DNA from 4 places in the Pantoea sp. CFCC18179 genome. Region 3 is predicted to be linked to each of the others. Evidence: predicted binding sites of a transcription regulator. Region 3 holds the regulator's gene; each other region holds the start of a gene.
The links. The regulator CRP, encoded in region 3, controls carbon source genes, mostly activating them, when cyclic AMP is high. The targets are predictions, from matches to a motif close to ATGTGANNNNNNTCACAT.
Positions count from the first base shown of each region.

Region 1: the regulator CRP is predicted to act here: its motif matches at 4,115-4,132, upstream of yrbN (protein YrbN).
Region 2: the regulator CRP is predicted to act here: its motif matches at 4,228-4,245, upstream of ACPUC7_RS00190 (sugar transporter).
Region 4: the regulator CRP is predicted to act here: its motif matches at 4,815-4,832, upstream of ACPUC7_RS04015 (YfcZ/YiiS family protein).

Region 1 covers NZ_JBNBPM010000004.1:302,737-310,123, reverse strand. Annotated here, with positions in the region: gene ACPUC7_RS10955 (luciferase-like monooxygenase) at 1-222, shown strand, start outside; gene ACPUC7_RS10950 (AraC family transcriptional regulator) at 239-1,138, opposite strand; gene ACPUC7_RS10945 (SDR family NAD(P)-dependent oxidoreductase) at 1,322-2,068, shown strand; gene ACPUC7_RS10940 (DEAD/DEAH family ATP-dependent RNA helicase) at 2,140-4,035, opposite strand; gene yrbN (protein YrbN) at 4,052-4,108, opposite strand; gene nlpI (lipoprotein NlpI) at 4,213-5,097, opposite strand; gene pnp (polyribonucleotide nucleotidyltransferase) at 5,227-7,365, opposite strand.
Region 2 covers NZ_JBNBPM010000001.1:35,270-42,656, reverse strand. Annotated here, with positions in the region: gene ACPUC7_RS00215 (L-rhamnose isomerase) at 1-462, shown strand, start outside; gene rhaD (rhamnulose-1-phosphate aldolase) at 473-1,315, shown strand; gene rhaM (L-rhamnose mutarotase) at 1,305-1,619, shown strand; gene ACPUC7_RS00200 (TetR/AcrR family transcriptional regulator) at 1,681-2,334, opposite strand; gene bhsA (multiple stress resistance protein BhsA) at 2,629-2,886, shown strand; gene ACPUC7_RS00190 (sugar transporter) at 2,994-4,175, opposite strand; gene ACPUC7_RS00185 (hypothetical protein) at 4,520-4,777, opposite strand; gene ynfM (multidrug efflux MFS transporter YnfM/SxtP(Kp)) at 4,945-6,201, opposite strand; gene ACPUC7_RS00175 (LysR family transcriptional regulator) at 6,296-7,192, shown strand; gene mlc (sugar metabolism global transcriptional regulator Mlc) at 7,327-7,387, shown strand, end outside.
Region 3 covers NZ_JBNBPM010000019.1:62,782-70,168, reverse strand. Annotated here, with positions in the region: gene ACPUC7_RS22750 (hydrolase) at 1-440, shown strand, start outside; gene ACPUC7_RS22745 (YheU family protein) at 443-661, shown strand; gene ACPUC7_RS22740 (phosphoribulokinase) at 723-1,592, shown strand; gene ACPUC7_RS22735 (OsmC family protein) at 1,683-2,087, opposite strand; gene crp (cAMP-activated global transcriptional regulator CRP) at 2,394-3,026, shown strand; gene ACPUC7_RS22725 (YccS/YhfK family putative transporter) at 3,085-5,163, shown strand; gene argD (bifunctional acetylornithine/succinyldiaminopimelate transaminase) at 5,160-6,380, opposite strand; gene ACPUC7_RS22715 (aminodeoxychorismate synthase component II) at 6,468-7,043, opposite strand; gene ACPUC7_RS22710 (putative adenosine monophosphate-protein transferase Fic) at 7,085-7,387, opposite strand, start outside.
Region 4 covers NZ_JBNBPM010000001.1:863,034-870,420, reverse strand. Annotated here, with positions in the region: gene mlaA (phospholipid-binding lipoprotein MlaA) at 1-334, shown strand, start outside; gene ACPUC7_RS04030 (MFS transporter) at 698-1,999, shown strand; gene ACPUC7_RS04025 (mandelate racemase/muconate lactonizing enzyme family protein) at 2,009-3,226, shown strand; gene fadL (long-chain fatty acid transporter FadL) at 3,284-4,567, opposite strand; gene ACPUC7_RS04015 (YfcZ/YiiS family protein) at 4,925-5,221, shown strand; gene fadI (acetyl-CoA C-acyltransferase FadI) at 5,391-6,701, shown strand; gene fadJ (fatty acid oxidation complex subunit alpha FadJ) at 6,701-7,387, shown strand, end outside.

The DNA.
Region 1 (7,387 bases), on a different contig from region 3:
GTCGAGAACATGGATAATCTGTGGTCGCCATCTGAACAATATGGCGTGCAGCAGGCATTGAGCATGTCGATTGTCGGCGACAGCGATAAAGTGCGTAACGGCCTTGCCGCGTTGATGCGTGAAACTCAGGCCGATGAGATCATGGTTAACGGCCAGATTTATGATTCACAGGCGCGTCTGCGTTCATTCGCGCTGGCGATGGAAGCGGCACGTTCGCTGTAACATCATCGCGGTGGCGCTATTCTGGCCCCACCGCGATCATCCTGACATCGCGCGCCGGTGATTGGCCGTGAAAGCGGCTGTATTCGCGACTGAACTGCGACGCACTTTGGTATCCCACACGATAACCCGCGGTCCCCGCATCCAACTTCTCGATGATCATCAATCGCCGCGCTTCATTAAGTCGTAGCTTCTTTTGATATTGCATCGGCGTCATTGCCGTCACCGCTTTAAAGTGATGATGCAACGACGAGATGCTCATGCCCACGCTGCTTGCCAATTGATCCATCTTTAACGGCTGGTGAAAGTTTTCCCGCAGCCAACGTGCGGCGCGCGCCACTTTGTTTCCCGGTCTTTCTGCCAACGCCATGTTGAGAATGCGCGGTCCTTCTGGCCCAGTCAGCAAACGATAAAAAATTTCCTGCTCGATTAACGGTGCTAAGGCGGCAATATCCTGCGGGTGATCCAGCAATTCCACCAAACGCATCACCGCATCAACCAGCGGTGGCGCGACTTTGTGTACCGCGATGCCACGTTCGCTGCTCGCATTATTAGCGAGTTGATGCTGCGGGAAATGCTCCAGATAACGCATCAAACGAGTTTCGTTGATGGTGATGCCAACCCCCAGATTGGGCTTATCGGGCGTTGCCGATACCACGCAGGATTGCACCGGCATATCGAGCGTCACCAGAAGTAGATCGCCTGGACCGTAATGCATCACATCATCGCCAATGCGCAACGCTTTCTGACCTTGCGCCACTAAGGCAAAACTGGCCCATGTGGCGACGTGCGACAAGCTGGTTGGTCGTGAACTGCGGCCAAAAGAGAGAAAATCAATCGGACTGTAGTGGCGGCCATCAACCGGCGCATGACGGGCAATGATCGCCACTAATTGCTGCCATTGTTCTTGATGAATCATGCAATGCGCGCTCCACGATGAGAAATGACTAAGTAGTTATTCTCGCTTGCCACCGGAATGGCGGCTAGTCCTTGCACAGCAGATTTGCAGGATTGTGCAAAAAGCTTGCAGGATTGCGCTACCACCAAAATCTATCGACAGCGCATGCTTTATCTTCCCCGAAATCTCAGGTGGAGAGACATGATGAAAACACTTGAAGGCAAAATTGCGCTGGTGACGGGCGCTTCGAAAGGCATTGGTGCAGCTATCGCCATGACTTTCGCGGCGGCCGGTGCTCGGGTGGTGGTGAATTATTTACAGGATGAAGTTGGCGCGGCAGATGTGGTCACCGACATCCGTGCGTTAGGAAGCGATGCCATCGCCGTACAAGCCGATATATCACGCGAAGCCGATGTGCTGCGCTTGTTCGCTAGCAGCATTGAGCAGTTTGGCGCCCCCGATATTGTGGTCAATAACGCCGGCATTTTTCACCACGGTGAGTTTGCCGATCTCAGCGTGAACGAGATGCAGCGACAACTTAGCGTTAACTTACTTGGCACTTTATTGGTGTGTCAGCAGGCAGCAAAACACTTCCCCTCACGCGGCGGCTCAATCATTAACCTGAGTGCACTGAATAGCCAACGCAGCACGCCGGGATCGGTGCTTTGGGCAGCGACCAAAGGCGCGATTGATACGTTGACGCAAGGGCTTGCGCGCGAATTGGGCCCACGCAACATTCGCGTGAATGCGCTAGCGCCTGGCATCATTTTGACCGAAGGTTTGCTGGCGGCGAAGAAGATGCACCCCGAGTTGAAAGCGCAGCTTATTGCCGCAACGCCGCTTGGACGCTTTGGCTTGCCGGAAGATGTTGCGCAGGTTGCGCTGTTTTTGGCGTCGGAAGAAGCCGCTTATGTCAGTGGCGAAAGAGTGCTGATTGCCGGCGGAGTGTAAAGTTTAATTTCCACAGGCATAAAAAAAGGGACGCATCAGCGTCCCTTTTTATTTTTTTAAGCGTTTATCGCTTATGCATCACGACGACGTGGTGCAGCTGCGCCTTCCGGGCGTGGACCACGACCGCCTTCACGGCTGAAGCGTCCGCCTTCACGGCCACCTTCACGACGCTCAGAGAAACGACGTGGAGCGCCTTCGCCACCACGCGGTGCGCCATTGCCACGACGTTCGCCGCCAGCAGATGGACGACGTTCGCTACGCTCGTGCACCGGTGCATCACCCATCAACTGCATATTCATCGGCTTGTTCAGAATACGGGTACGAGTGAAGTGCTGCAGCACTTCGCCCGGCATGCCTTTCGGCAGCTCGATAGTTGAGTGAGTACCAAACAGCTTGATGTTGCCGATGTAACGGCTGCTGATGTCGCCTTCGTTAGCGATCGCGCCAACGATATGACGAACTTCAACACCATCATCACGGCCCACTTCAATGCGATACAGCTGCATTTCGCCAACGTCACGACGTTCACGACGTGGACGATCGCCATCGCGGCTGTCACGGCTTTCGCGTGGACCACGAGAATCGCGTGAATCACGACGATCACCACGGTCTGGACGATCGCTGAACTCACGACGCGCTGGACGCGGAGCTTCTGGTGGCAGAATCAGTGGACGTTCGCCCTGAGCCATTTTCAGCAATGCTGCGGCCAAGGTTTCGATGTCCAGATCTTCACCCGGCTGCATTTTGCTCAGCAGCGCGCGATATTGATCCAGATCGCTGCTTTCCAGCTGCTGCTGTACTTTAGCAGCGAACTTAGCCAGACGACGCTCACCCAGCAGTTCTGCGTTTGGCAGCTCAACTTCTGGAATAGTCAGCTTCATGGTGCGTTCGATGTTACGCAGCAGACGACGCTCGCGGTTCTCAACGAACAGCAATGCGCGACCTGCACGGCCTGCACGACCGGTACGGCCGATACGGTGAACGTAAGATTCAGCATCCATTGGGATGTCGAAGTTCACTACCAGGCTGATACGCTCAACGTCCAGACCACGTGCAGCAACGTCGGTGGCGATCAGGATGTCGAGACGACCATCTTTCAAACGCTCCAGCGTCTGCTCACGCAGAGCCTGGTTCATGTCACCGTTCAGTGCAGCGCTGTTATAACCGCTGCGCTCCAGCGCTTCGGCCACTTCCAGCGTGGCATTTTTGGTGCGCACGAAGATGATGGCTGCATCGAAATCTTCCGCTTCCAGGAAGCGAACCAGCGCGTCAGTTTTACGGCCGTAAGCGGTCCAGTAAGACTGAGAAATGTCTGGGCGCGTAGTCAGGCTTGACTGGATGCGCACTTCCTGCGGATCTTTCATGAAACGCTTGGTAATACGACGAATCGCTTCTGGCATGGTTGCTGAGAACAGCGCGGTCTGATGACCGTCTGGAATCTGCGCCATGATGGTTTCAACGTCTTCGATGAAGCCCATACGCAGCATTTCATCAGCTTCGTCCAGCACCAGACCGCGCAGGTTAGACAGATCTAACGTGCCACGTTTCAGGTGATCCAGCAGACGACCAGGCGTACCCACAACAACTTGTGGTCCCTGACGCAATGCGCGCAGCTGTACGTCATAACGTTGGCCACCGTACAGGGCTACAACGTTAATGCCACGCATGTGTTTAGAGAATTCAGTGACGGCTTCAGCAACCTGTACCGCCAATTCGCGGGTCGGTGCCAGCACCAAAATTTGCGGTGCTTTAACAGTAGGATCAATGTTGTTCAGCAGCGGCAAGGAGAATGCCGCGGTTTTACCACTACCGGTCTGCGCCATACCCAACACATCACGGCCAGCCAGCAGGTGAGGAATACACTCAGCCTGGATTGGAGAAGGCTTAACGTAGCCCATACCGTTCAGTGATTCGAGGATGTCGGCGTTCAGGCCAAGGTCAGCAAAAGTGGTTTGAATATCAGTCATGTAGTACACGTGCCTCTTAGATTGCGGCGGCCAGTCTACATAACTCGTCGTGAAAATTTTCAGTCATTTTCATCAAAAAGTGTGAACCGGCTCAAATTAGAAGTTTTGACGAACAGAAAAGCCCTCATCTCTGAAGATGATGACTTTACAGGTATTCAGGCAATAAAAGTTCGTCAGCTATTGCTGGTCAGATTCTGATAAATCGTCTTGTGTCTGGCCGAGTTGCGCCAGTTCCAACAATGCGTATCGGTGTTCAACAAAGTTGTTTACGTTGTTGGCCACCGCCAGTTTGAACAACGCTTTCGCGTCGTCCTTCTCCCCCAGACTTAGGTAGTACTTACCTAAATAGAAGTTGGTTTCACTGAGATGTTCAGCGAGCGAGGTGTTATCCGTTGCGTCCGCCTTGAGACGTTCCATCAGCGTTTTTTCACTGATGTCGCCAAGGTAGAACTCGACAATATTCCATCCCCATTGATCGCGAACCGCTTTGTCATGACGCTGTCTCAGCGTAACTTTTGCCTTGTCGGCATCCATATCGCTTTCAACGAGATAGAGCCAAAGGCTGCGGAATGGATCGTTAGGATCGTCTTGATAAAACGCCAGCAGATCATCTTGCGCTAACTTGTATCGACCGCCGTAATAGAGGGCGATACCACGGTTTAAATGCGCATAGTTGTAAGTTGGATCAAGCTCAAGTACAGAATCAAACGCTTCATAGGCAGCATCAAAATTGCCTGCCTGCGTTAAATATATGCCGAGGTAATTAAATACTTCAGGCATATCTGGTCTTATAGACAGCGCTTGCGAAAAATCGTTCCGCGCTAGTGCCCTCAGACCCAAACTATCATACAACACTCCGCGCTCATATAATAGCTGTGCGCGTTCATCATCGGTAAGGGCACGACTGGCAAGAATTTGTTCCATGCGCGCCAGGATCACCTCTTGCTGCAGTGTGGGCTGCAAAGGTACTGCCAGAACTTCGTTCTTACGCCAATTGGAGTTGCTGCATCCTGCCAGCGTGATAGCTGTCGCAACAAAACACCAGCGCAAAAAAGGCTTCATTTCCCACTCCCGAATACAAACATTGGGACAACCATCCTGTCATCCTCCTGCTGTGCACAAGGATTCCCGCCCTCGCGATGATCTAAACACCTCTCCCCGCAAAGCAGAGAGAGGCCAATCGGTAAACGCTTACTCGGCGTCAGGTGCATTCGTCGCAGCGGTAGCAACTTCTTCCGCTGGTTTCTGCTCTGTCGCTTCTTTGATGCTCAGGCGTACGCGGCCTTGACGGTCCACTTCCATCACTTTAACTGGAACTTCCTGACCCATCTGCAGGTAATCAGTCACTTTCTCAACACGCTTGTCTGCGATCTGAGAAATATGTACCAAACCTTCTTTACCGCCGCCGATTGCCACGAAGGCACCGAAATCAACGATACGCGTTACTTTACCAGAGTAGATACGGCCAACTTCGATCTCAGCTGTGATCTCTTCGATGCGACGAATCGCTTCTTTGGCTTTCAGGCCATCCGTTGCAGCGATCTTCACGGTGCCATCATCTTCGATTTCGATGGTGGTGCCGGTTTCTTCAGTCAGCGCACGGATCACTGAACCGCCTTTACCGATAACATCTTTGATCTTGTCTGAATTGATCTTGATGGTGTAAATGCGCGGTGCGAACTCAGAGATTTCCTGACGCGGTGTGCTGATTGCCTGCTCCATCACGCCAAGGATGTGCAGACGCGCACCTTTAGCCTGGTTCAGTGCAACTTGCATAATTTCGCGGGTGATGCCTTCAATTTTGATATCCATCTGCAATGCAGTGATACCGTCGCGGCTACCCGCAACTTTGAAGTCCATATCACCAAGGTGATCTTCGTCGCCAAGGATGTCAGACAGAACCACGAAGTTATCGGCTTCTTTAACCAAGCCCATCGCGATGCCGGCTACGGCCGCTTTGATTGGTACGCCAGCGTCCATCAGTGCCAGTGAAGCACCGCACACGGAAGCCATTGACGAAGAGCCGTTTGATTCGGTGATTTCGGATACCACACGCACGGTGTATGGGAAATCAGCTGGCTTAGGCATTACTGCCAACACGCCACGCTTCGCCAGGCGACCATGACCAATTTCGCGACGCTTCGGTGAGCCAACCATACCGGTTTCGCCCACGCAGTACGGAGGGAAGTTGTAGTGGAACAGGAAGCTGTCAGTACGCTCGCCCATCAACTCATCCAGGTTCTGCGCATCACGTGCAGTACCCAAGGTTGCGGTAACCAGCGCCTGCGTTTCACCACGGGTAAACAGTGAAGAACCGTGGGTACGTGGCAGTACGCCAGTGCGCACATCCAGACCACGGATCATATCTTTTTCACGGCCATCGATACGCGGCTCGCCACGGATAATGCGGCTACGAACAACACTCTTCTCGAGATCGTGAACGATGTCAGCGATTTCGCCTGCGTCCAGCGTTTCGTCTTCAGCTTGCAGCGCGGCAATGGTCGCATCTTTTACTGCGCCAACCTGCGTGTAACGCTCTTGCTTATCAGTGATGCGATACGCATCGCTGATGCCCGCTTCTGCCAATGCAGTAACACGCGAAATCAATGCATCGTTAGTTGGCAGTGGCTGCCAATCCCAACGTGGTTTGCCTGCTTCAGCAACCAGCGCATTGATGTTTTCGATAACCACTTGCTGCTGATCGTGACCAAATACCACCGCACCCAGCATCTGCTCTTCGGTCAGAATTTCGGCTTCAGATTCCACCATCAGTACGGCGTTCTGTGTACCTGCAACCACCAGATCCAGACGAGAAGTTTTGATTTCGTCTGCGGTTGGGTTCAGCACGTACTGATCGTTGATGTAACCCACACGAGCTGCGCCGATTGGGCCGTTGAATGGCAGACCAGACAGCGCCAGTGCAGCAGAAGCACCAATCATTGCCACGATATCTGGGTTAACTTGTGGGTTAACAGAGACAACGGTCGCGATAACCTGAACTTCGTTAATGAAGCCTTCTGGGAACAGCGGACGCACTGGACGGTCAATCAGACGTGAAATCAGCGTTTCACCTTCGCTTGGACGGCCTTCACGACGGAAGAAGCTACCCGGGATACGACCAGCAGCGTAAGTACGCTCCTGATAGTTAACCGTCAGCGGGAAGAAATCCTGACCTGGTTTAGTTTTTTTCTGACCAACAACGGTAACGAATACAGCAGTGTCATCCATGCTCGCCATAACTGCAGCGGTGGCCTGGCGCGCCATCATGCCGGTTTCCAGCGTGACGGTATGCTGACCATATTGGAATTTGCGTACGATCGGGTTCAGCAAAATTTGAGTCCTTAAATTCAGG
Region 2 (7,387 bases), on a different contig from region 3:
ACAGAAGTCATTTCCGACAAGATCTCCACTGCGATGCTGTATGTGCCGCGTTTGCTGCTGCATGTCAGTCGTCCGGTGCGCTGGGATAGCGATCACGTGGTGATTCTCGATGACGAAACCCAAGCCATCGCCACAGAAATTGCGCGTCATAAACTGTTCGACAAAGTTCATATCGGCCTTGACTTCTTTGATGCATCGATCAACCGCATAGCGGCGTGGGTGATTGGTACGCGTAATGCCAAGAAGGCGCTGCTGCGCGCATTGCTGGAACCCACCGACCAATTGCGCAAGCTGGAAACGGAAAGGGATTACACCGGGCGTCTGGCGATGCTGGAAGAACAAAAATCCTTGCCATGGCAAGCGGTGTGGGAAGCATGGTGTTTGCGCCACGATGTCCCGGCTGACGCCAGCTGGCTGAGCGAAGTCCGTCATTATGAACAACAAACACTGCGTCAACGTTAAGGGATACACCATGCAAAATATTCTCTCTTCCTCTTTTGTTCAGGGAATGGTTAAAGCCACCAGTGATATGTGGTTGAAAGGTTGGGATGAGCGCAACGGCGGCAACGTCAGCCTGCGTTTATTACCGGAAGAAGTTAAAGATTTCAGCAGTGAATTTTATGCAGAACCCCGTTGCATTGAGTTGACCCAACCTGCACCGGCGCTGGCTAATGATTGGTTCCTGGTGACGGGCTCCGGTAAGTTTTTCCGTAACGTCCAGCTTGATCCCGCAGATTGCTTAGCGCTACTACAGGTGGATGACAAAGGGCTGTCCTACAAAATCCATTGGGGATTGAGCAATGGCGGTTTGCCAACCTCCGAACTGGCAGCACACTTCCAATCACATAGCGTGCGTAAGCAAGTCTCAAACGGAGTCGACCGCGTCATCATGCATTGCCACGCAACGAACTTTATGGCGCTAAGCTACGTGGTGAATTTGGATTCAGCGCGCTTCACACGCCTGTTGTGGGAAGGCAGCACCGAATGTTTGGTGGTGTTCCCGGATGGTGTCGGCATTTTGCCGTGGATGGTGCCGGGCACCGATGGCATTGGTCAGGCTACTGCGGATGCGATGGCAAATCACAGCATTGTGATGTGGCCGTTCCACGGCATCTTTGGTGCGGGTCCAAACCTGGACGAAACATTTGGGTTAATCGACACCGCAGAGAAATCATCAGAAGTGGTAGTGAAAGCGCTGTCGATGGGCGGCATCCGTCAAAGCATTACCACAGAGCAATTAGTCGCATTGGGCGAGCGTTTCAACGTCAAGCCATGGCAGGCTGCTTTGCAGGCGGAGCGAAGCGATGTTGCGTAAAGCTTTCGTGATGCAGGTACATGCTCATTGTCATGACGAGTATCTGCGCCGCCATTCGCCGATATGGCCGGAACTGGCTGAAACACTGAAAGCGCATGGCGCACACAATTACGCCATTTGGTTGGATGCAGAACGCAATCTGCTGTTCGCCAGTGTGGAAATTGAATCGGAAGTGCGCTGGGAAGCGGTGGCAAAAACGGAAGTGTGCCAACGGTGGTGGGCATCGATGAAGGATTTGATGCCATCAAATCCTGATAACAGCCCGATTAGCGCAGAGTTAAAACCGATGTTCTTCCAACCTTAAAACCTACAACGTCTCAGTGTGGATCTACGCGCACTGAGACGTTACTACTTTGCCATTTCTTTTATACCGCGCTCAGTTCGCAATATCCCGCGAGCGCCGGCCAAATCGCCATTTGTGTATCGACAATTTGATCCAGCTCCTCGCGATTTGCTCCTTCGCGAGCACGCACCGACATGCCTTGCAGCAAGCACGCTAAATAGCGGGCTAACGTGGCTGAATTGGCACATGCAGGCAATTCACCGCGGGCTTGTCGCGTGTCCAAAAACGCCTGTAACGCTGATTCTTGCGCATGATGCTGTCGGGAAAGCATCTGCGCCACTTCCTGAGACTCGGAAGACAACGCGCTGGACGTACAGATAAAAAAGCAGCCGGCTGGTTTATCGCATTCGGTAAAGCACGCCGCCGTAGCACGAAAATAGGCTTCAATTGCCGCCTTTACATCCAACCCATCATCATTTAATACGGCATTTCGCTGTGCGCTGAATGTCTCGATGTAGCGTTGCATTGCCGCACGGAACAAACCTTCTTTGTTTTCAAATTCAGCATACAACGTTGGCGCTTTCGCACCGGTCGCACTGACCAAATCCGACAGTGAAGTCCCTTCGTATCCATGCGCCCAGAACAGCATTAATGCTTTATCTAACGCATCATCGCGGTCAAACACTCTTGGACGACCACGCGTTTTACGGTTTGCGGTTTCGGTAATGGCTGTCATGAACACCTCAATGCTTAAAAACACCCAATTAAATTACCGATCATTAAATAAATATGCAAGTGCATGCGGGCAGAGCGGATTCGGCCTTTGCCCGTTTGTGCTTTTGAGTAATGTAAGCACCCGAATGGATAAGTCAAAAAAGGGCTGAAAGCCCATAATCACGCCACTTTCGATTAAAATAACGACCATTAATAAAATAATTGACGCGCAGGCCACTTCGGCGCTAGCATTTAATTAACGGTTGTTAACTAAATCGCGACCGACCCCAAATTCATCTGTATAAGTGAGACGATTATGAAAAGCATTAAACTGACTTTAGCCGCTGTAGCACTGTCCTCAATCGCATTCGGTAGCATGGCTGCCGATTTGGTCAACGAAGCGCCACTGAATCAACAACAGGTTGGTGTAATCAGTGCTTCAGGTAGCACTAACCTGACATCGCTGGAGAATCAGCTTTCGGAAAAGGCCAATGCTGCCGGAGCAAAGTCCTTCCGCATCACTTCGACCTCTGGCAACAACAAGCTAAATGGCACAGCAGTTATTTATAACTGAGTGGATACGCTGCGGGGCCGCCATTGATGGCGGTTGCTGATAGCAGTGCAGGAAAATGAACCTGAAACTAAAAAGCTCCAGAAGTATGACCTTCTGGAGCTTTTTTATTATCCGTTTGAACGAAGCTGAGGATAGCGCCGGAAGATGGCGATACACCAGAACAACGCAACCAGGCCGATAATGCCGCCTACGTTACCAACATCCGACATCTGCATATGCAAGCTAACCTGATTACCCAGCAACGCGCCTGCGCCAATACCAATGTTGTAGATACCTGAGAACAGTGACATCGCAACGTCAGTCGCATCGGGTGCCAAAGCTAATACGCGCACCTGCATAGCCAAACCAATCATCATCATTGCCATGCCCCATACGATACACAGCATAGTAATGGCAGCAGGGCGAACGGCGGCAAACACCAACAGGCCCATGCTCAGGGTGATCATGGCAATCGCCGCGATCAGCATCGCCGAAGGGAATTTGTTGCCGAGCGTACTGAACAACACGCTACCGATAATGCCAGCCGATCCAAACAGCAGCAGCAGCAAGGTGGTGAAGTTATCGTCGGCATTCGCCACTACTTGCATGAACGGTTCAATGTAGCTGTACGCGGTGTAGTGCGCGGTAACCACCACGGTGACCAAAATGTACATCGCCACCAGTGCCGGACGGCGGAATAGCATCGGTACGCTGCTCAGCGAGCCGGTATGTTCGCTAGGCAGGCGCGGCAGCACGCGCATCAACAGTACCAACAGCACTAACGCTGACAAACCAATCATGCCAAACGTGGTGCGCCAACCGAGATATTGACCGACGATGCGACCAATCGGCACACCCAGTACCATCGCCAGTGCGGTTCCGGTTGCCAGCATACTCAATGCCTGAGTTTTTTTACCGGCGGGTGCGACGCGAATCGCCAATGACGCGGTAATTGACCAGAACACCGCGTGCGCCAGCGCAATGCCGATACGCGAAACCACCAATGAGGTGAAATCCCATGCAAAAGAAGAGAGCACGTGGCTGGCGATAAACAGGACAAACAGTATCGAAAGCAACAAGCGTCGCTCGACGTTGCGCGTTAGCAACATCAGCGGCAGCGACAATAACGCGACTACCCACGCGTAAATAGTCAGCATGATGCCGACATCGGCGGTCTTCATCGCATAGCTGGCGGCGATATCCGACAGCAGGCCAACTGGAACGAATTCCGTGGTGTTAAATACAAAAGCAGCAATAGCCAGCAGTACGACACGTAGCCAGGCTGTTTTACGGGAAACGGTTGTTTGCATGGAGTTCAATCAGTCAGACGGCGAGTGTAAGGGCCAAAATTGCACCCCATTTAAGTGACGCTTGTCACAAATTGCCGCTATTGTGGAGCATTAATGAGCTGAGGGAAACCGTTTGGCAGGCTTTTATTGCTGAATATTTTTTATCTCAAAAGTCGTTGTTAATAGCCTGAGGTTATTATCGTTTCTTGCTTTTATCCGATGCCTGTGTGAGCGACTGGACCCGCAATACGCATATAGCCTCAAGGTCCAGTCATTATTAAGCCGAATTTTAGGGTAATGATGTAACGCCTCAGTATTGCTTAACAAAATTACTTAACCGGCTAACTATTGTTATGCCAGCATTATCAGAGTGTCACCATGTGTTTTAGTGCCACGCTATTCTGAGTGGTCATGTTTTTTTTTACCCCAACCGGACAGCAGTGCTCACAGCCCATCGCGCTAGCATAGTATTTGCGTGCCTGCTGAATGGCCGCGGTCGGCGTATAGAAAGTTCCGAGAAAACGCCTTGCTTCATCGGGCGGAAGGAACGGGCAGCCCGTTGCGTGAACTACATGATTGTCGTTATAGCCGGCGTGCTTATCGACGTAATAATAGAGTCCCATCTAACGTCCTCATTGCTGTGAAATAATAAAAGTCTAACTATTGTTGGAATGAAATGATTATAGCGATGAATCGCCGGTTTGTTTTATCTGGGACTGTGAGAAGGCGAAATGGCGGGGAGTTGAGGGGAGAACGGGGCGCGTTCGCCCCGTATAAAAGATGAACAGTATTACAGTTTTCGGCACTGTAAACGCCAGCCGACCAGCAAAGCGATTAACAATAACGCACTGATGAAAAGGGTGACGCCCATCCAGCCATAACTGTGCCAGAACACACCACCCAAGGTTCCCGCCACGCTTGAACCCACGTAGTAGCTGAACAAATACAGTGACGAGGCTTGGCCTTTGGCGCGTCGCGCACGTGGACCAATCCAGCCGCTCGCCACCGAGTGCGCGGCAAAGAAACCGGCGGTAAACAACATCATGCCCGGCAAGATCAGCCACAACGAATTAAACGCCGTCAACAATAAACCCGCCAACATAATTGCCGTGGCAGCAATCATCACCGGACCACGCCCAAAACGGCTGGTCATTGCTCCTGCTTTGGGTGAGCTCCACGAACCGGTGAGATACACCACGGAAAGCAGACCCACAACGGCTTGACTCAGTGACCAGGGCGCGCTCAACAGGCGATAACCGATGTAGTTAAACAGCGTGACGAAAGCCCCCATTAACAGGAAACCTTCGGCGAACAATAACGGCAACCCTTTATCTCGCCAATGCAAACGGAAGTTGATCAGCAGGCTGCGCGGGCGTAGTGAAGCGGGGCGGAAATGACGTGAAGCCGGTAAGATCTTCCAAAACATCAATGCGCCCGCAAGTGCAAAGCAGCCAATCACACCCACAGCAATGCGCCATGAGAAGAAATCGGTCAGCACGCCGGTCAGCAGTCGTCCACTCATACCGCCAATCGAGTTACCGCTGATATATAAACCCATCGAAAATGCGATAACACGCGGGTGAATCTCTTCGCTCAAATAGGTCATGCCAACGGCAGCGACACCGCTTAGCGACAAACCAATCAGCGCGCGCATCAGCAAAATGCCTTGCCAGCTAGACATGGTGGCGGAAATCAGAGTGCAAATGGCGGCCAGCAACAACGCGGTGACCATCACCGATTTGCGACCAATCGCATCGGATAAAGGGCCAGTAAACAGTAATCCCAGCGCCATTAAGCCGGTGGAGAGCGACAATGAAATACTGCTTTCGGCAGGTGATACACCAAACTGTTGAGACAGGACTGGCAATATCGGTTGGACGCAATAGAGCAATGCGAACGTTGCCAGTCCGGCGGAAAACAACGCCAACGTCACGCGCATAAATTGCGGCGACCCGCGTTCAATCCATTCTGAAGGGGTGACTACTGAATCAGGCTTAACGGCTAACTCGTCTTCATCGAGTATCACCGCTTGGGAAGAGCGACTCACGGAACATCCTCGGTTTAGGCAATATGGCGATACTGTAGGAAAGTGACATTAGGTTGTACAATATATTAATAATCTCAATTGAGACTTTTAAAGTATGAATATTGAATTGCGCCATCTGCGCTATTTCATCGCTGTCGCCGAAGAGTTGCACTTTGGTCGTGCAGCACTGCGATTGAATATTTCTCAGCCACCGCTCAGCCAGCAAATCCAACAATTGGAGCAGGAGATTGGCGCGCAACTTTTTACGCGCACCAATCGTAGCGTACAACTCACGGCGGCCGGACAACTTTTCCTTAATGATGCACGCGCTATTTTATTGCAGGTTGAGCAGGCAACTCGCCGTGCTGCGCGTGTTCATAGCGGGCAGGAAGGGGAATTACGCATCGGCTTCACCTCGTCGGCGCCTTTTACTGGCCTGGTTTCCGATGCGCTCTACCAGTTCCGCCAGCGTTGGCCGGAAGTGCATATTCAAATGCAGGAGAACAACACCCGGCAACAACTCGCGCCGTTGCATGAAGATCGGCTGGATTTGGGTGTGATGCGTAACACACCGTTACCGAGTGATTTACAACATCGCGTCTTGCTGCGTGAACCGTTGTGCGCGGTGGTGCATTGGGCGCATCCATTGGCTGATGCCGAGACGATTTCGATTCAGGCATTAGCCAATGAACCCTTTGTGTTCTTTGATCCGCAAGGCGGCACCGCGTTATACAGTGAAATTCTGGCGCTGCTGCATCGTTATCAAATAAAACCGTTTATTACTCAGGAAGTGGGCGAAGCGATGACCATTCTCGGTTTAGTCGCTACCGGGCTAGGCGTATCGATTCTGCCGGCCTCTTTTCGTCGTGCGCGTTTGGCCGATGTGGTGTGGATTCCGTTGCAGGAAAGTGATGCGATTTCTGAAGTTTGGTTGGTCTGGTCGGCGACACGCGAACCGACCGCGCAAATGGCCAATATGATGGCGTTGATGCTGCACAATGCGGAGAATTAAACCAACTCAGGCTAAAGGGCATAAACTTTATGTGCGATAAATCACATTTCTAATCAAATATTTGACGCTGCCTGCCAATCTGCATCACCATAGCTGCTGTTTATTTAGAAGCGCGAAAATAATGGGAGCAGGGCGTGAATCTGTACAGTCAACCTGGCCATATTGACCAGATAAAACAGACCAACGCAGGTGTGG
Region 3 (7,387 bases):
ATGTCGGCTTCTCGCGCTTCTATCAATACTATTTGCTCACGCAGTTGAAAAAGAACGCCACGCGCAAGTTGCAGGCCTGGCCCGGTACCTTACCGGTCGATCTCGATCAACTGCGTGCGTTTCGTCGTTTACGTGAATTTGATGATGCGGTTACCGCCCGCGCGCACGGTTTCGTCGATGCCAACGACTATTATCAACGTGCCAGCGCCATGCCGTTTTTAACCGGCGTACGTAAACCGTTGCTGCTCATCCATGCGCAGGACGATCCCTTTATGACCGACGCCGTGATTCCGCAGCCGCATCAATTGTCAGCCTCAACGCAATATCAACTGACCCAGCAAGGTGGCCACGTCGGCTTTGTTGGCGGCACGTTGCTGAAACCGCAAATGTGGCTGGAACAACGCGTGCCGGATTGGCTCTCTACCTATTTGGATGTGTAATTGTGATTATTCCCTGGCAGCAGCTTGAAGCGGAAACGCTGGAAAACCTGATTGAAACCTTCGTGCTGCGTGAAGGCACAGATTACGGCGAACAGGAACGCAGCCTGTCACAGAAAGTCGCCGATGTGCGCCGCCAACTTGAGCGCGGCGAGGTAGTGCTGGTATGGTCGGAGCTGCACGAATCCATCAATATCATGCCGAAGAGTGAATTTCGCGGCTAATGCGCCGCGCGGCAATTCGTGGTAACAATGCTCATCGCCGGACTTCACAGGGAGCTCTGTTATGTCAGCCAGGCATCCAATTATTGCGGTTACCGGTTCCAGCGGTGCCGGAACCACCACCACCAGCCTTGCCTTCCGTAAGATTTTCCAGCAGTTAAATCTGCATGCCGCGGAAGTGGAAGGCGACAGTTTCCATCGCTATACGCGTCCAGAAATGGACATGGCGATCCGCAAAGCGCGCGATCTCGGGCGCCACATCAGTTATTTCGGCCCGGAAGCCAATGACTTTGGTTTGCTGGAGCAGACGTTCAAGCATTACGGCCAAACTGGACTGGGCGAATCGCGCAAGTATTTGCACACCTACGATGAAGCCGTACCGTGGAATCAGGTGCCGGGCACCTTTACGCCGTGGCAACCGCTGCCGGAAAACACCGATGTGCTGTTTTATGAAGGTTTGCACGGCGGCGTGGTGACGCAGCCACACAACGTGGCGGAACATGTAGATCTACTTGTTGGCGTGGTGCCAATTGTTAACCTTGAGTGGATTCAAAAGCTGGTGCGCGACACCAGCGAACGTGGACATTCGCGGGAAGCGGTGATGGATTCAGTGGTGCGTTCGATGGAGGATTACATCAACTTCATCACGCCGCAATTCTCGCGTACTCACATCAACTTCCAGCGTGTGCCAACGGTGGATACCTCAAACCCGTTTGCCGCGCGTGAAATTCCGTCGCTCGACGAAAGCTTTGTGGTGATTCATTTCCGTGGATTGGAAGGGATTGCGTTCCCTTATCTGCTGGCGATGATTCAGGGATCGTTTATCTCCCACATCAACACTTTGGTGGTGCCGGGCGGAAAAATGGGCCTGGCGATGGAGTTGATTATGTTGCCGCTGGTGCAGCGCCTGATTGAAGGCAAGCGAATTGAGTGAGTGCAGTGATTATGTAGCGGCGCAATTTATTGCGTTATGTTGACCTTTTACCATCAACTGAACGCGATAAATCGCGCCGCTACAATCGAGCTAAAGCTCAATCACTTCATAGCTGTGGGTGATTTCAACGCCTTTGCCCAGCATAATAGCCACCGAACAATATTTTTCCGCTGACAGATCAACTGCGCGCGCCACCGCTTTATCGCTCAACGCTTTGCCGCTGACAATAAAATGCAGGTTAATGTGCGTAAAAATACGTGGCGCTTCTTCACGACGTTCAGAGGTGAGTTTCACTTCGCAATCGGCGACATCGCTACGCCCTTTTTGCAGAATCGACACCACGTCAATCGCGCTACAGCCGCCGGCTGCCATCAACACCATCTCCATTGGACTTGGCGCTTTATCACCGGAATTACCGTCCATTAATACCTGATGGCCGGATGAGGATTCTCCGAGAAAGGTAAGCCCTTCCACCCATTTCACTCGTGCCTGCATTATTCTTTCTCCTGAAGCGGCGGTTTTGCCGTCAGAGTACGCTTTCACATGACAAACGGCAATCCAGAGAAATCCCCCTTCTGCTGAAGCGAGACAACACAAGACAGCTCGCAAAAGCTGTGCTACAAACAGTGCTGAAAATATTTTCGTCCTAACCGACGAAGGCGGGAAGAATCAAAAGCGTAGCTTAAGAGTCACCCCGGAATAAATTTTCCTTCATTAGGAAACGCTCGACGATTAAACCGCCTGACAGGGAAAAATGCCCCCTGTATTTTTGGGCACGATTACAACAGAGGATAATAGCGAATGGTTCTCGGCAAACCGCAAACAGACCCTACACTCGAATGGTTCCTGTCCCATTGCCATATTCACAAATATCCGTCAAAAAGCACGCTCATCCATCAGGGTGAGAAAGCGGAAACGCTGTACTACATCGTGAAAGGTTCCGTAGCGGTACTGATTAAAGATGAAGAAGGCAAAGAGATGATTCTCTCCTACCTTAATCAGGGAGATTTCATCGGCGAACTCGGTCTTTTCGAAGAAGGCCAGGAACGCAGTGCTTGGGTACGTGCGAAGTCTGCCTGCGAAGTGGCTGAAATTTCATACAAAAAATTCCGTCAGCTGATTCAGGTAAACCCGGATATTTTAATGCGACTGTCGTCGCAAATGGCGCGTCGTCTGCAAGTGACATCTGAAAAAGTGGGCAACCTTGCCTTCCTCGATGTGACCGGACGTATCGCGCAAACGCTGCTTAATCTGGCTAAACAGCCAGATGCGATGACTCACCCAGACGGAATGCAGATTAAAATCACCCGTCAGGAGATTGGTCAGATCGTGGGCTGCTCACGCGAAACCGTGGGTCGTATCCTGAAAATGCTGGAAGATCAGAATCTGATCTCCGCACACGGTAAAACCATCGTCGTTTACGGCACCCGCTAATTCCTTCTCACCCACGGCGTGATGGCAACATCGCGCCGTTTCTATTTGCGATGAGCTGATGTGGCGCCGAATCATCTATCATCCTGAAGTTAACTATGCGCTGCGGCAAACGCTGGTGCTGTGCCTGCCTGTGGCTCTCGGTTGGCTGTTTGGCGATCTGCAAAAAGGGCTGTTGTTCTCTTTAGTGCCGGCCTGCTGCAACATGGCGGGGTTAGATACGCCGCACAAACGCTTCTTCAAACGCTTGATTGTGGGTGGTTCGCTGTTCGCCACCGGCAGTTTCCTGATTCCGTACCTCACCGATTATCACGTGCCGTTGCCGCTGATTTTATTGGTGTTGCCGCTACTGATTGGCGTCACCGGTGAAATCAGCCCGCTGCATGGCCGCTTACTGCCAGCCACCTTGATTGCCGCCATCTTTTCGCTAAGCCTGGTAGGACGCATGCCGATTTGGGTGCCGCCGCTGCTCTATATTGGCGGCACATTGTGGTACGGCTTGTTCAACTGGTTCTGGTTTTGGCTGTGGAAAGAGCAGCCGATGCGCGAATCGCTCAGTTTGCTGTATCGCGAGCTGGCGGATTATTGCGATGCCAAATACACCTTGCTGACGCAGTTAACCGATCCGGAAAAAGCGCTGCCGCCGCTGCTGGCACGTCAACAAAAGGCGGTTGATCTGATTACCGTCTGTTATCAGCAGATGCACATGCTGTCGGCCAGCCGCGATAACAGCCACAAACGTCTGACGCGCGCCTTCCAGGTGGCGCTGGATTTGCAGGAACACATCTCAGTTAGCCTGCACCAGCCGGAAGAAGTGCAGAAACTGGTTGAGCAGAGTCACGCCGAAGCGGTGATTCGCTGGAACGCCAAAATCATCTCAGCGCGGCTGCGGGTGCTCGCCGATGCCATTCTTTATCACCAGTTGCCGGATCGCTTTCACATGGAGAAGCAGCTGGGTGCGCTGGAGAAAATCGCCCGCCAGCATCCGGATAATCCGGTCGGCAACTTCTGTCTGTACCACTTCAGCCGCATCGCTCGCGTGCTGCGTACCCAAAAGCCGCTCTACACGCGTGACTTAATGGCCGATCGCCAACGCCGCTTGCCGCTGCTGCCAGCGCTGCGCAGCTATCTTTCCTTCAAATCATCGGCGTTACGTACCGCCGGTCGTTTCGCCGTGATGTTGATGTTTGGCAGCGCGCTGGCGCTGTTCTTCAACATCCCCAAACCTTACTGGATTCTGATGACCATTATGTTCGTCAGCCAGAATGGCTACAGCGCCACGCGCGTGCGCATTCAGCACCGCGCACTGGGCACCTTTGCCGGTTTGCTGATCGCCGCAGCTTCTTTACGGCTGGAAGTGCCGGAATCGCTCACGCTGCTGTTTATGCTGGTGATTACGCTGGCGAGCTATTTGGTGACGCGCAAATATTACGGTTGGTCGATGATTGGCTTTACCGTCACTGCGGTGTATTCGCTGCAATTGCTGTCGCTGAATGGCGCGCAGTTCTTGTTACCGCGCATGATGGATACCTTGATGGGATGCCTGATTGCCTTCGCCGGGATGATTTGGCTGTGGCCGCAATGGCAAAGCGGCTTGCTACGTAACAATGCGCACGATGCGTTGGAGGCTTATCAGGACGCGCTGCGCTTGCTGCTCGGCCCGGAGCAATCGCCGGAGAAGTTGGCGTATCAACGCATGCGCGTCAATCAAGCGCACAACGCGCTGTTTAACTCGCTCAATCAAGCCTCCAGCGAACCCGGCTTCAATCTGCAATATCTGAAAGATATGCGCATGTGGGTAACGCACAGCCAATTTATCGTTGAGCATATCAATGCGATGACCATTCTGGCGCGTGAACACACTATGCTGACGTCCAAGTTGGCGGAACGTTATCTGCAATCCTGTGAAATCGCGCTGCAACGCTGTCAGCAACGGCTGGCGTACGATGGGCCAGGCAATGACAGCAATATTCTGGAAGCGCCGGAGAATCTGAATGAAGGGCCGGTGACGATTGTCGAACAGCATGTGAAGCGGATTTTGCAGCACCTCAACGTGATGCACACCATCTCTTCTTTGGCGTGGAGCCAGCGACCGCATCATGGCCGCTGGCTTAAGGTGTTGCGTCCGAAAGCGGATTAAGCGGCTAACACTTTCTCAATCGCGGTGGCGAAACGCGTCATGCCTTCGGCGATGTCAGTGGGTTCAATCACCAGCGACGGCACAAAACGAATCACGTCGGTGCCCGCAGTCAAAATCATCAGCCCTTCTGCCGCTGAAGCGTTGAGAATGTCACGCGCTTTACTGGCGAACTGCGGTTTCAGCGCGGCACCAATCAGCAGACCTTTACCGCGGATCTCGCTGAAGATGTCGAACTTGCTGTCGATGGCTTGCAGCGCTTCAACGAACTGCTGGCGACGCGCATCCACGCCGTCCAACACTTCCGGCGTATTGATAATGTCGAGTGCGGTTTCCGCAATCGCACACGCCAGCGGGTTGCCGCCGTAAGTGGTGCCATGCACGCCCGGCGCCATCACCGAGGCAATTTCGTTGGTGGTCAACATCGCGCTCACCGGGAAACCGCCGCCCAACGCTTTCGCGGTGGTGATGATGTCGGGTTTGATGCCGTAATGTTCATAGGCAAACAGCTTGCCGCTACGTCCCATGCCGCTCTGCACTTCATCCAACACCAGCAGCGCATTATGTTCATCACACAGCGCGCGCAAACCTTGCATAAATTCCGCCGTCGCGGGCATCACGCCGCCTTCGCCCTGAATCGGCTCGACCACGATGGCGCAGGTATGATCGTCAATCACGGCTTTAACCGCATCAAGATCGTTGAACGGCACATGCACGATATCCGCCGGTTTCGGCCCAAAGCCATCGGAATATTTTGGCTGCCCGCCAACCGACACGGTGAACAGCGTGCGGCCGTGGAAGGCGTTATGGAAAGCGATGATTTTGCTTTTGAACGGGCTGTGCTTTTTGCAGGCGTAATAACGAGCCAGCTTGAAGGCGGCTTCGTTGGCTTCTGCGCCAGAGTTACCGAAAAACACCCGGTCGGCAAAAGTGGCCGCAATCAACTTGCTGGCCAGACGCAGCGCCGGTTCGTTGGTGAACACGTTGCTGGTATGCCACAAGGTTTCGCCTTGGGTTTTCAGCGTTTCCACCAGCGCCGGATGACAATGGCCCAATGCAGTCACCGCGATCCCGCCAGAGAAATCGATATACTCTTTGCCCTGCTGATCCCACACTCGGCTGCCTTTGCCTTTAACCGGCACAAACTGCGCAGGTGCATAAACAGGCAAAATAACGTTATCGAACGTTTCCCGGGTTACCGCTATTTTTTCCGCTGCCATTGACGACCTCATCGGGTTATTTGTTGAGCTGATGTGAAATTATAATCACAAAATATGCATAAAAAATCACACGAAGGCAAACATAAGTTATGCGTTCAGGAAATTCGCCAGCAGTTGATGCCCTTGCTCACTGAGAATGCTTTCTGGGTGAAACTGCACGCCTTCCAGCGGCAACGTACGATGACGGAAACCCATGATCTCATCTGGCTCGCCATCGCGCAGGCTCCATGCGGTAATTTCAAACTCAGCAGGCAGCGTATCGCGCGCCACAATCAAGGAATGATAGCGCGTCACGGTGAGCGGATTATTAAGGTCACGAAACACACCTTGATTGGTGTGCTGAATCAGCGAGGTTTTGCCGTGCATCACCTGGCGCGCGCGCACCACCTGCGCGCCGTACACCTGCGCGATGGCCTGATGGCCGAGACATACGCCGAGAATCGGCAGACGTCCGGCGAAGTGACGAATCGCCGCGAGGGAAATGCCGGATTGATCCGGCGTGCACGGACCCGGCGAAATCACCAGATGCGTCAGCGGCAACGCCTCCATCTCATCCAACGTAAGCGCATCATTACGCACCACGCGCACTTCCGCGCCCAATTCGCAAAAGTATTGGTAGAGATTCCAGGTGAAAGAGTCGTAGTTATCGATTAGCAGCAGCATAATGCCCTCAGGCCAGTAAAACCGCCGCTATTCTACGCATTTTAGCTTGTCGGACTCACCACTTTCGCAAACAGTGCGGTGAGCGGCGCTAAATCGCCAGCAACACCCGCTGAGATAGCGGCGCGCCATGCATCGCGCTCCAGATTTTCCCACGTCAGCAAATATCCAGCGTGCAGCGCCAGCTGCTCGAAGAAGATACGCTGTGCGCGGCCATTGCCAGCGCGGAACGGGTGCAGCACGAAGATTTCACAATAGTAGTGCGCGATGCGCGCCATAAACTCATCCTGAGGCAGATCCGCCAATCCGCGTTCTGCTTCCAGCGCTTGCATCAGCGTGTTGCCCTC
Region 4 (7,387 bases), on a different contig from region 3:
CGTGGGTTACGGCCCGTATCTGGAATTACCGGGTTATGGCAGCTTCACCATTCGTGAAGATGGCGGTGACTTCGTCGATACGCTTTATCCGGTGTTAAGCTGGCTGACCTGGCCAATGTCGATCGGTAAGTGGACGCTGGAAGGTGTGGAAACCCGCGCGCAATTGCTGGATTCCGATGCCATTTTGCGTCAGCAACAAGATCCCTATGCCTTCATTCGCAATGCGTACTTCCAGCGTCATGACTTTATCGCCAGCGGCGGTAAGTTGAAGCCGGAAGAGAACCCGAATGCCAGCGCGATTCAGGACGATCTCAAAGATATCGATTCACAGTAAACAATATTGATCAGCAAGATGGCGGCCCATAAGGCCGCCATTTTTTTGCCCATTATTCGTGGTCGCCATAAATGGCGACCCTACGACAGAATCGTGCCGTGCGATTTATGGTGACCGAATATCTGCGGCTGTCAGACATTTCCTCGTTTTCCCCTCCCTTAATACTTAAGTTAAATTTCCAATCCGAGATTTAGAACCCCCTCACGGTAATTTTTGGCCCTAATCTCATTGTTAGGCTTAGAACTGTTTAATCTCACAAATCCTTAACAAAATTAACATTGTCGCTAGCTGTGCATTTGTCATCTGGTTAAGTTTAGAAGAAATAAAACAGCGGTTTACTTCTTCTGTGAGCAAGGAAAAACCATGACAGACAGCACTTCATCCGCACCAAATTCGGCCATATCTGCAGTTGAAACACCGGTTAGTACTCTCAGCACGCGCCAACGTTGGTACCAGTTGGCGCTAGTAGTTTTAGCGGCGGGCACTATCTATCCGCTGCTCTATTTACGCCAGTATTACCAACCGACCATGGTGGCGTATTTCGGCATCAACGATCTGCAACTGGGTCAACTTTACTCAACGCTCGGCACGGTGTTTGTGCTGTGTTATCTACCAAGCGGCTGGCTAGCCGACCGCGTGGCACCGCGCATTCTGATCTGTTTTTCACTGTTCACCACCGGTTTGTTGGGCTTCTTCTATGCCAGTCAGCCTGCGTTTCATTGGCTGTTGGTGATATTTGGCTGTTGGGGATTATCCACCGGATTAACCTTCTGGTCGGCAGTGATCAAACGCGTCGGCAGCATTGCGCAATCCAATGAACGAGGTCGCTTCTTCGGGATTCTGGATGGCGGCCGCGGCATGGTGGAAGCGTCGCTGGCAACGGTGGCGGTGGCTTTGTTTGGTTGGTACGCCGCGCAGGATCTGGAACTGAAAGGTTTTCGTCACGTCATCCTGATGTACGCCACGTTGTGCGTGACCCTGTCGGTGATTCTGGCGTTTATTCGCGATCCCGCCAGCGCACAAAATCAGGATCGTGTGGCCGCGCGTAACAGTAATTTATGGCTGGATTTGAAAACCCTCGCCAGTAAGCCCAACCTGTGGCTATTGGCCAGCGTGGTGTTTTGTGGATATCAACTCTTCTGGTCAACCTACAATTTCTCCGCTTACTTACGCACCTCCGAATACGGTGTACCGGCAGCGCTGGCGGCGTTTATTACTGCCGGCAAAATGTGGATGCGACCAATTGGCGGCATCGGCGGCGGCTGGCTGGCGGATAAGTTTTCCCGCGCTGGCGTGCTGTGCGGCGTATTGGTGTGCGGCGCGCTGGGTGTCAGCGGCTTGATCCTACTGCCCAACGGCATTCCGCACATCGCCTTGATTGCGTTTGTGCTTTTAGTGGGGATGTTCGCCTATGCGGTGCGCGGCCTGTACTGGGCGCTGCTTGATCGCTGCGACATCCCGCCGCATTGCACCGGTTTAGCGATTGGCTTGGTTTCGGTCATTGGTTATTCGCCGGATATCTATTTGCCATTGCTCAGCGGCTATCTCACCCAACATTTCCCTGGCGCCACCGGCTATCGGCTGTTCTTCAGCTATATCGTAATGATTACTTTGTGCGGTGCCTTTGGTGCCTGGCGTTTGCATGTTCGTTTTAATCGTAAATAAGGAAGCCCAATGAAAGTTATCTCACTGGAAACGCATGTCGTTGCTGTCCCGCCTCCGCATCTGGGTGGCATGTACTGGTTGTTCGTCAAATTGAAGACCGACGATGGTATTGAAGGCGTGGGCGAAATTTACGCTGCCACTTTTCATCCTGATGCGATGGTGCCAATCATCAACGATGTGTTTGAGCGCTACTTACTGAATCAGGACCCGCATCACACCGAACGTCTGTTCCGCCAGTGCTACTCCAGCGGCTTCACTCAGCGCCCCGATCTCACCATGATGGGCGTGGTGAGCGGGTTAGAAATGGCCTGTTGGGATATTGTCGGTAAAGCGGCGAATCAGCCGGTTTATCAATTGTTGGGCGGTTTAGTGCAGCCGCGTCTGCGCTCTTATACCTATCTTTATCCGGTTAATCGCCGTGGTGAATACGATTATGACGATGCGGATCTGGCGGCGGAATGTGCGGCAGAAAACGTGCGCAAAGGCTTCACGGCGGTGAAATTTGATCCCGCGGGTCCTTACACTGCGTACTCCGGGCATCAACTCTCTGTTGAAGTATTGGATCGCTGCGAGCTGTTCTGCAAACGCATCCGGGAAGCGGTGGGCAGCAAAGCCGATCTGTTGTTTGGCACCCACGGACAAATGGTGCCGTCATCCGCCATTCGCCTGGCGAAGCGGCTGGAGAAGTACGATCCGCTTTGGTTTGAAGAACCGGTGCCGCCTGGCCAACCGGAAGCGATGGGGCAGGTGGCGCGCAGCACGTCGATTCCGATTGCGGCAGGTGAACGTCTGACCACCAAATACGAATTCCATCAATTGCTGCAAGCCGGAGCCGCCAGCATTCTGCAAATGAATGTGGCGCGGGTCGGTGGTTTGCTGGAATCCAGGAAAATCGCTGCGCTGGCGGAAGTGCATTACGCGCAAATCGCGCCGCATCTGTATAACGGGCCAATTGGCGCGGCGGCCAGCATTCAGTTGGCGGCGTGCACGCCAAACTTCCTGATTCAGGAGAGCATTGGCTGTTGGGATGGTTTCCACGCCGAAATTCTTAAGCGTCCGATTCAATGGGAAGATGGCTACATCATTCCATCTAATGAGCCGGGATTGGGCGTTGAATTGAATATGGAAGTGGTCGAACGTCATACGCCTTATAAAGGAAAGCGCCTGCATTTGCAGATGGGCGAACAGCCCGCGGATGTGAAAGACCTCGCTCCCGCGCGCGGTTAATCGCAGGCAATAAAAAACGGCGACATCACTGTCGCCGTTTTCATTGCTATCAAGCCATCAGAACTTGTAGTTAAAGTTCGCGCCGTACAGCCAGGCTTTACCTTCAGAGTTAAAGGTATACGGGCCTTCTTTCACGGTAACTTTCTGGCCGTGCATATAAGAAACACCTAAGTCCACCGACGCATCTTCGTTAAACGCGTAGGAAGCACCGGCGCTCAACCACAGACGATCCTGATCCGGGATGGAGATAGAGCGCTTGTCAGCCGGAACCGGGCTGTCATCAAAGGCGATACCGGTACGGAAGGTCCAATTGTCATCGTAGAAGTAAGAGGTACCCAACGCGATACGATAGGCGTCGTGATAGCCTTCGTCTTTATAGAATAGCGTTTGACCGTTGCTGCCAGTAGCTTTCAACTCCTGGAATTGGCTCCAGCTGGTGTACGCCAGGCTGTAGTGCACCGCCCATTGTGGCGCGACTTTGTGGTAACCAGACAGTTCCCACATCTCCGGCAGATTCAGCGTCAGAGAGCCTGGAATGGTCGAACCGCTGGTGCCGTAAGGCAAGCCCATCATCTGCGCCTGCGGCAGCGAGTTCACGTAAGTAGGCAGATTGCTTTTGTAATCGCCATCAAAGTCGACTTTCACTTCAGAACGATAGGTGAAGCCGAAGCGGTTATTTTTATCCACTTCATACAAGATGCCCGCGTTCCAGCCGTAGCCCCATTTATCACCTTTTAGGTGAGCGATTTGGGTATCCGCTGGAATGCCCAGCGCTGCGCCAGATTCACCGGCATAGCGCTCAATTTTTGCTTTGGCGTAAACCGCATCAAAACCGATACCGAAGCTGAAGTTCTCGTTCAGTCGATAAGCAGTGCTGATGTTAAAATTACCCGTCATCAGGTCGGTTTTGCCGCCGTAACCGCCCGCGGTGTAGCCGTTGTTAAATTCAGTCGCCAAACCATAATTTGAGGTGACGGAAGCGCCAACCCACCATTGGTCATTGATGGGCTGCACGTAATGGATATTCGGAATCCATTGGTTTGGCGCAATGTTTTTTGCATCGAGGCTGCGGCCAGACTGACTTTGGCCGCTGATATTCACGTCGGGATCAATATAAACCGCGCCGATGGAGAAGGAAGGACGATCCATCAACGCCATGGTTGCAGGGTTACGGCTGGCGGAAGCGGCGGTATCGCCCATTGCGCCTTCCCCGGAATAAGCACGACCTAAACCAATTGCTGAGAATTCATTAAGTTGAAAGCCGGCGGCGTAAACGTGGGAACAGACGAGCGTTACTGCAGCTGCCACAGCTGACTTTGCAAACAGGTTTTTATGGTTCATGACCACAACCTCATCTAGATTTATTATTTAACTTGTTACGTCGCGTAACAAAGAGCGGCGAATTGTAGGGACTGACGGCAAAACCACATATCAGACCAGTGCGACGAGTATAGGTCCGACCTGTGTATTTGTTGCAATATTGTTTTTTAAATATTTCTGATTTGATCGATAAAATCAGATCTGCTTAACAAAAACCAGACGGTTCGACATCAGCATAGCGGTCAATTTTGTTCTGGATCAATTTTTATTGTGATATTCGTCACTTAGCAGCAAGAAGATAGATGTGAAATCGCGCCACGCGTACACTTTGCGGCAGAAAATGATCCGAATGTGTTTAATTATCGTCAGGAGAAAACCATGACTGATGCCATTAATAAATGTAGTGCGAACGAAACGGCAGCTTGCTGCTGTGTCGATGTAGGTAGCGTGATCGATAACAGCGATTGCACCGCAAATTGGTCTGGCGTGCTGGTTGATCGTCACGCGGCTGATGCGATGCTGGCGCACCTTACAGAAAGAGCGCGTCAGGTTGAGTCCGAACCGTGCGACATTCGCAGTGAAATCAAGCCAGAAGGTGATGCGGTGCGTTTGAACATCGATTTCACCTTTTCCTGCCAGGCCGAAACCATGATTTTCCAGCTCGGCTTACGCTAATCTCTCTCCGCTGCCGAAATCCCCCTTCGGCAGCCTTTGGCTATTTTCGTGTATTCCCTCGCAATTTTTTCCTCTGGTTATTGGCGACTTAGCAACACTTAGTTAACACTGATGATCAGGTCAGACCTGTTGGCAATGATGCTGCGGTCGAAAATTACAGGTGATTGCAATGAACAAAGCGCAGCCGCTGCTGACGCGTCAAGGCGAACGTATCGCCATTACTCATGGACTACGCACACCTTTTGCTCGCCAGGCGACAGATTTCCATGGCATTCCCGCACTCGAATTAGGCCGCATGGTGGTCAGCGAACTGCTGGCGCGAAGCGAGTTGCCGGTCGAAGTGATCGATCAGCTGGTGTTTGGCCAAGTAGTGCAGATGCCGGAAGCGCCGAATATCGCGCGTGAAATTGTCTTGAGCAGCGGATTAAGCGTGCACACCGATGCGTATAGCGTCAGCCGGGCGTGCGCCACCAGTTTTCAGGCGGTTGCCAACGTCGCAGAAAGCCTGATGGCCGGCACCATCAATGCGGGTATTGCTGGCGGCGCAGATTCTTCATCGGTATTGCCGATCGGCGTGAGTAAAACGCTGGCGCGGGCGCTGGTTGATCTCAACAAAGCGCGCAGCTTTAGCCAAAAGCTCAGTATCTTGCGCCGTTTACGTCCACGCGATCTATTGCCGGTGCCGCCAGCAGTCGCGGAGTATTCCACCGGATTGCGCATGGGCGATACCGCTGAACAAATGGCGAAAAGTCATGGCATTACCCGTGAACAACAGGATGCATTAGCACTGCGATCGCATCAACATGCGGCGCGCGCCTGGCAATCTGGCGTATTGGCGCAGGAAGTGATGCCCGCCTTTGTGCCACCGTGGAAAGCACCCATTGAGCAGGACAACAATATTCGTTTCAATGCCAGTGCGGCAGATTACGCCAAACTGCGCCCGGCATTTGATCGCCGCCACGGTTCGGTGACCGCCGCCAACAGCACGCCGCTCACCGATGGCGCAGCGGCGGTGATTCTGATGCGCGAAGGGCGCGCGCGTGAATTGGGCATCCAACCGCTGGGCTATCTGCGCAGCTATGCTTTCACCGCCATCGATGTCTGGCAGGACATGTTGCTGGGCCCAGCTTACGCGTCGCCGCTGGCACTGGAACGTGCCGGTATCACGCTCAACGATTTGACGCTGATTGATATGCATGAAGCCTTTGCTGCGCAGACGCTGGCGAATTTAAACATGTTCCGCGACGAACGTTTTGCGCGCGAAAAGTTGAACCGCACGCATGCGTTGGGCGAGGTTAATGAAGAACGCTTTAATGTGCTGGGTGGATCGATTGCTTACGGCCATCCGTTTGCGGCCACTGGCGCGCGCATGATCACGCAAACCTTGCAGGAATTACGGCGGCGCGGCGGCGGATTAGGATTGGTCACCGCTTGTGCGGCGGGTGGTTTGGGGACGGCCATGGTTTTGGAGGCTGAATGATGAACGCATCCGCCTTTCATTTGCATATGCGTCTTGATCATGTCGGTGTGATCACCATCGATGTGCCAGGCGAGAAGATGAACACCCTGAAAGCGGAGTTTGTGCCGCAGATCAAAGCGGTGCTGGACGAAGCGCGCCGTCATGCACAGCTGGCGGGATTAGTGTTGATTTCTGGCAAGCCGGATAATTTTGTCGCCGGTGCCGATATCAGCATGATCGCCAACTGTAAAACGGCAGATGAAGCCGAAGCGCTGGCAAAGCAAGGTCAGGAGATTATGGCGATGATTGCCGCGCTGCCGTTTCCGGTGGTGGCGGCGATTCATGGTGCTTGCCTCGGTGGCGGTCTGGAATTGGCGCTGGCGTGCGATGCACGAATTTGCTCGCTGGATGACAAAACTCGCCTTGGCTTGCCGGAAGTGCAACTTGGTTTGCTGCCAGGTTCCGGTGGCACGCAGCGTTTGCCACGTCTGATTGGCGTGCAGCAGGCGCTACCGTTGATCCTCACCGGCAAGCAACTGCGCGCTAAACAGGCGCTCAAACTCGGCATTGTTGATGATGCGGTGCCGCAATCAATCTTGCTGGAGACGGCAATTGCGCGCGTACATAAAGGAAAGCGCCCGCATCGCGAGTTATCTCGTCGCGACCGATTGCTGCAAGGACCGATTGCGCGGCAGATTTTGTTCTCC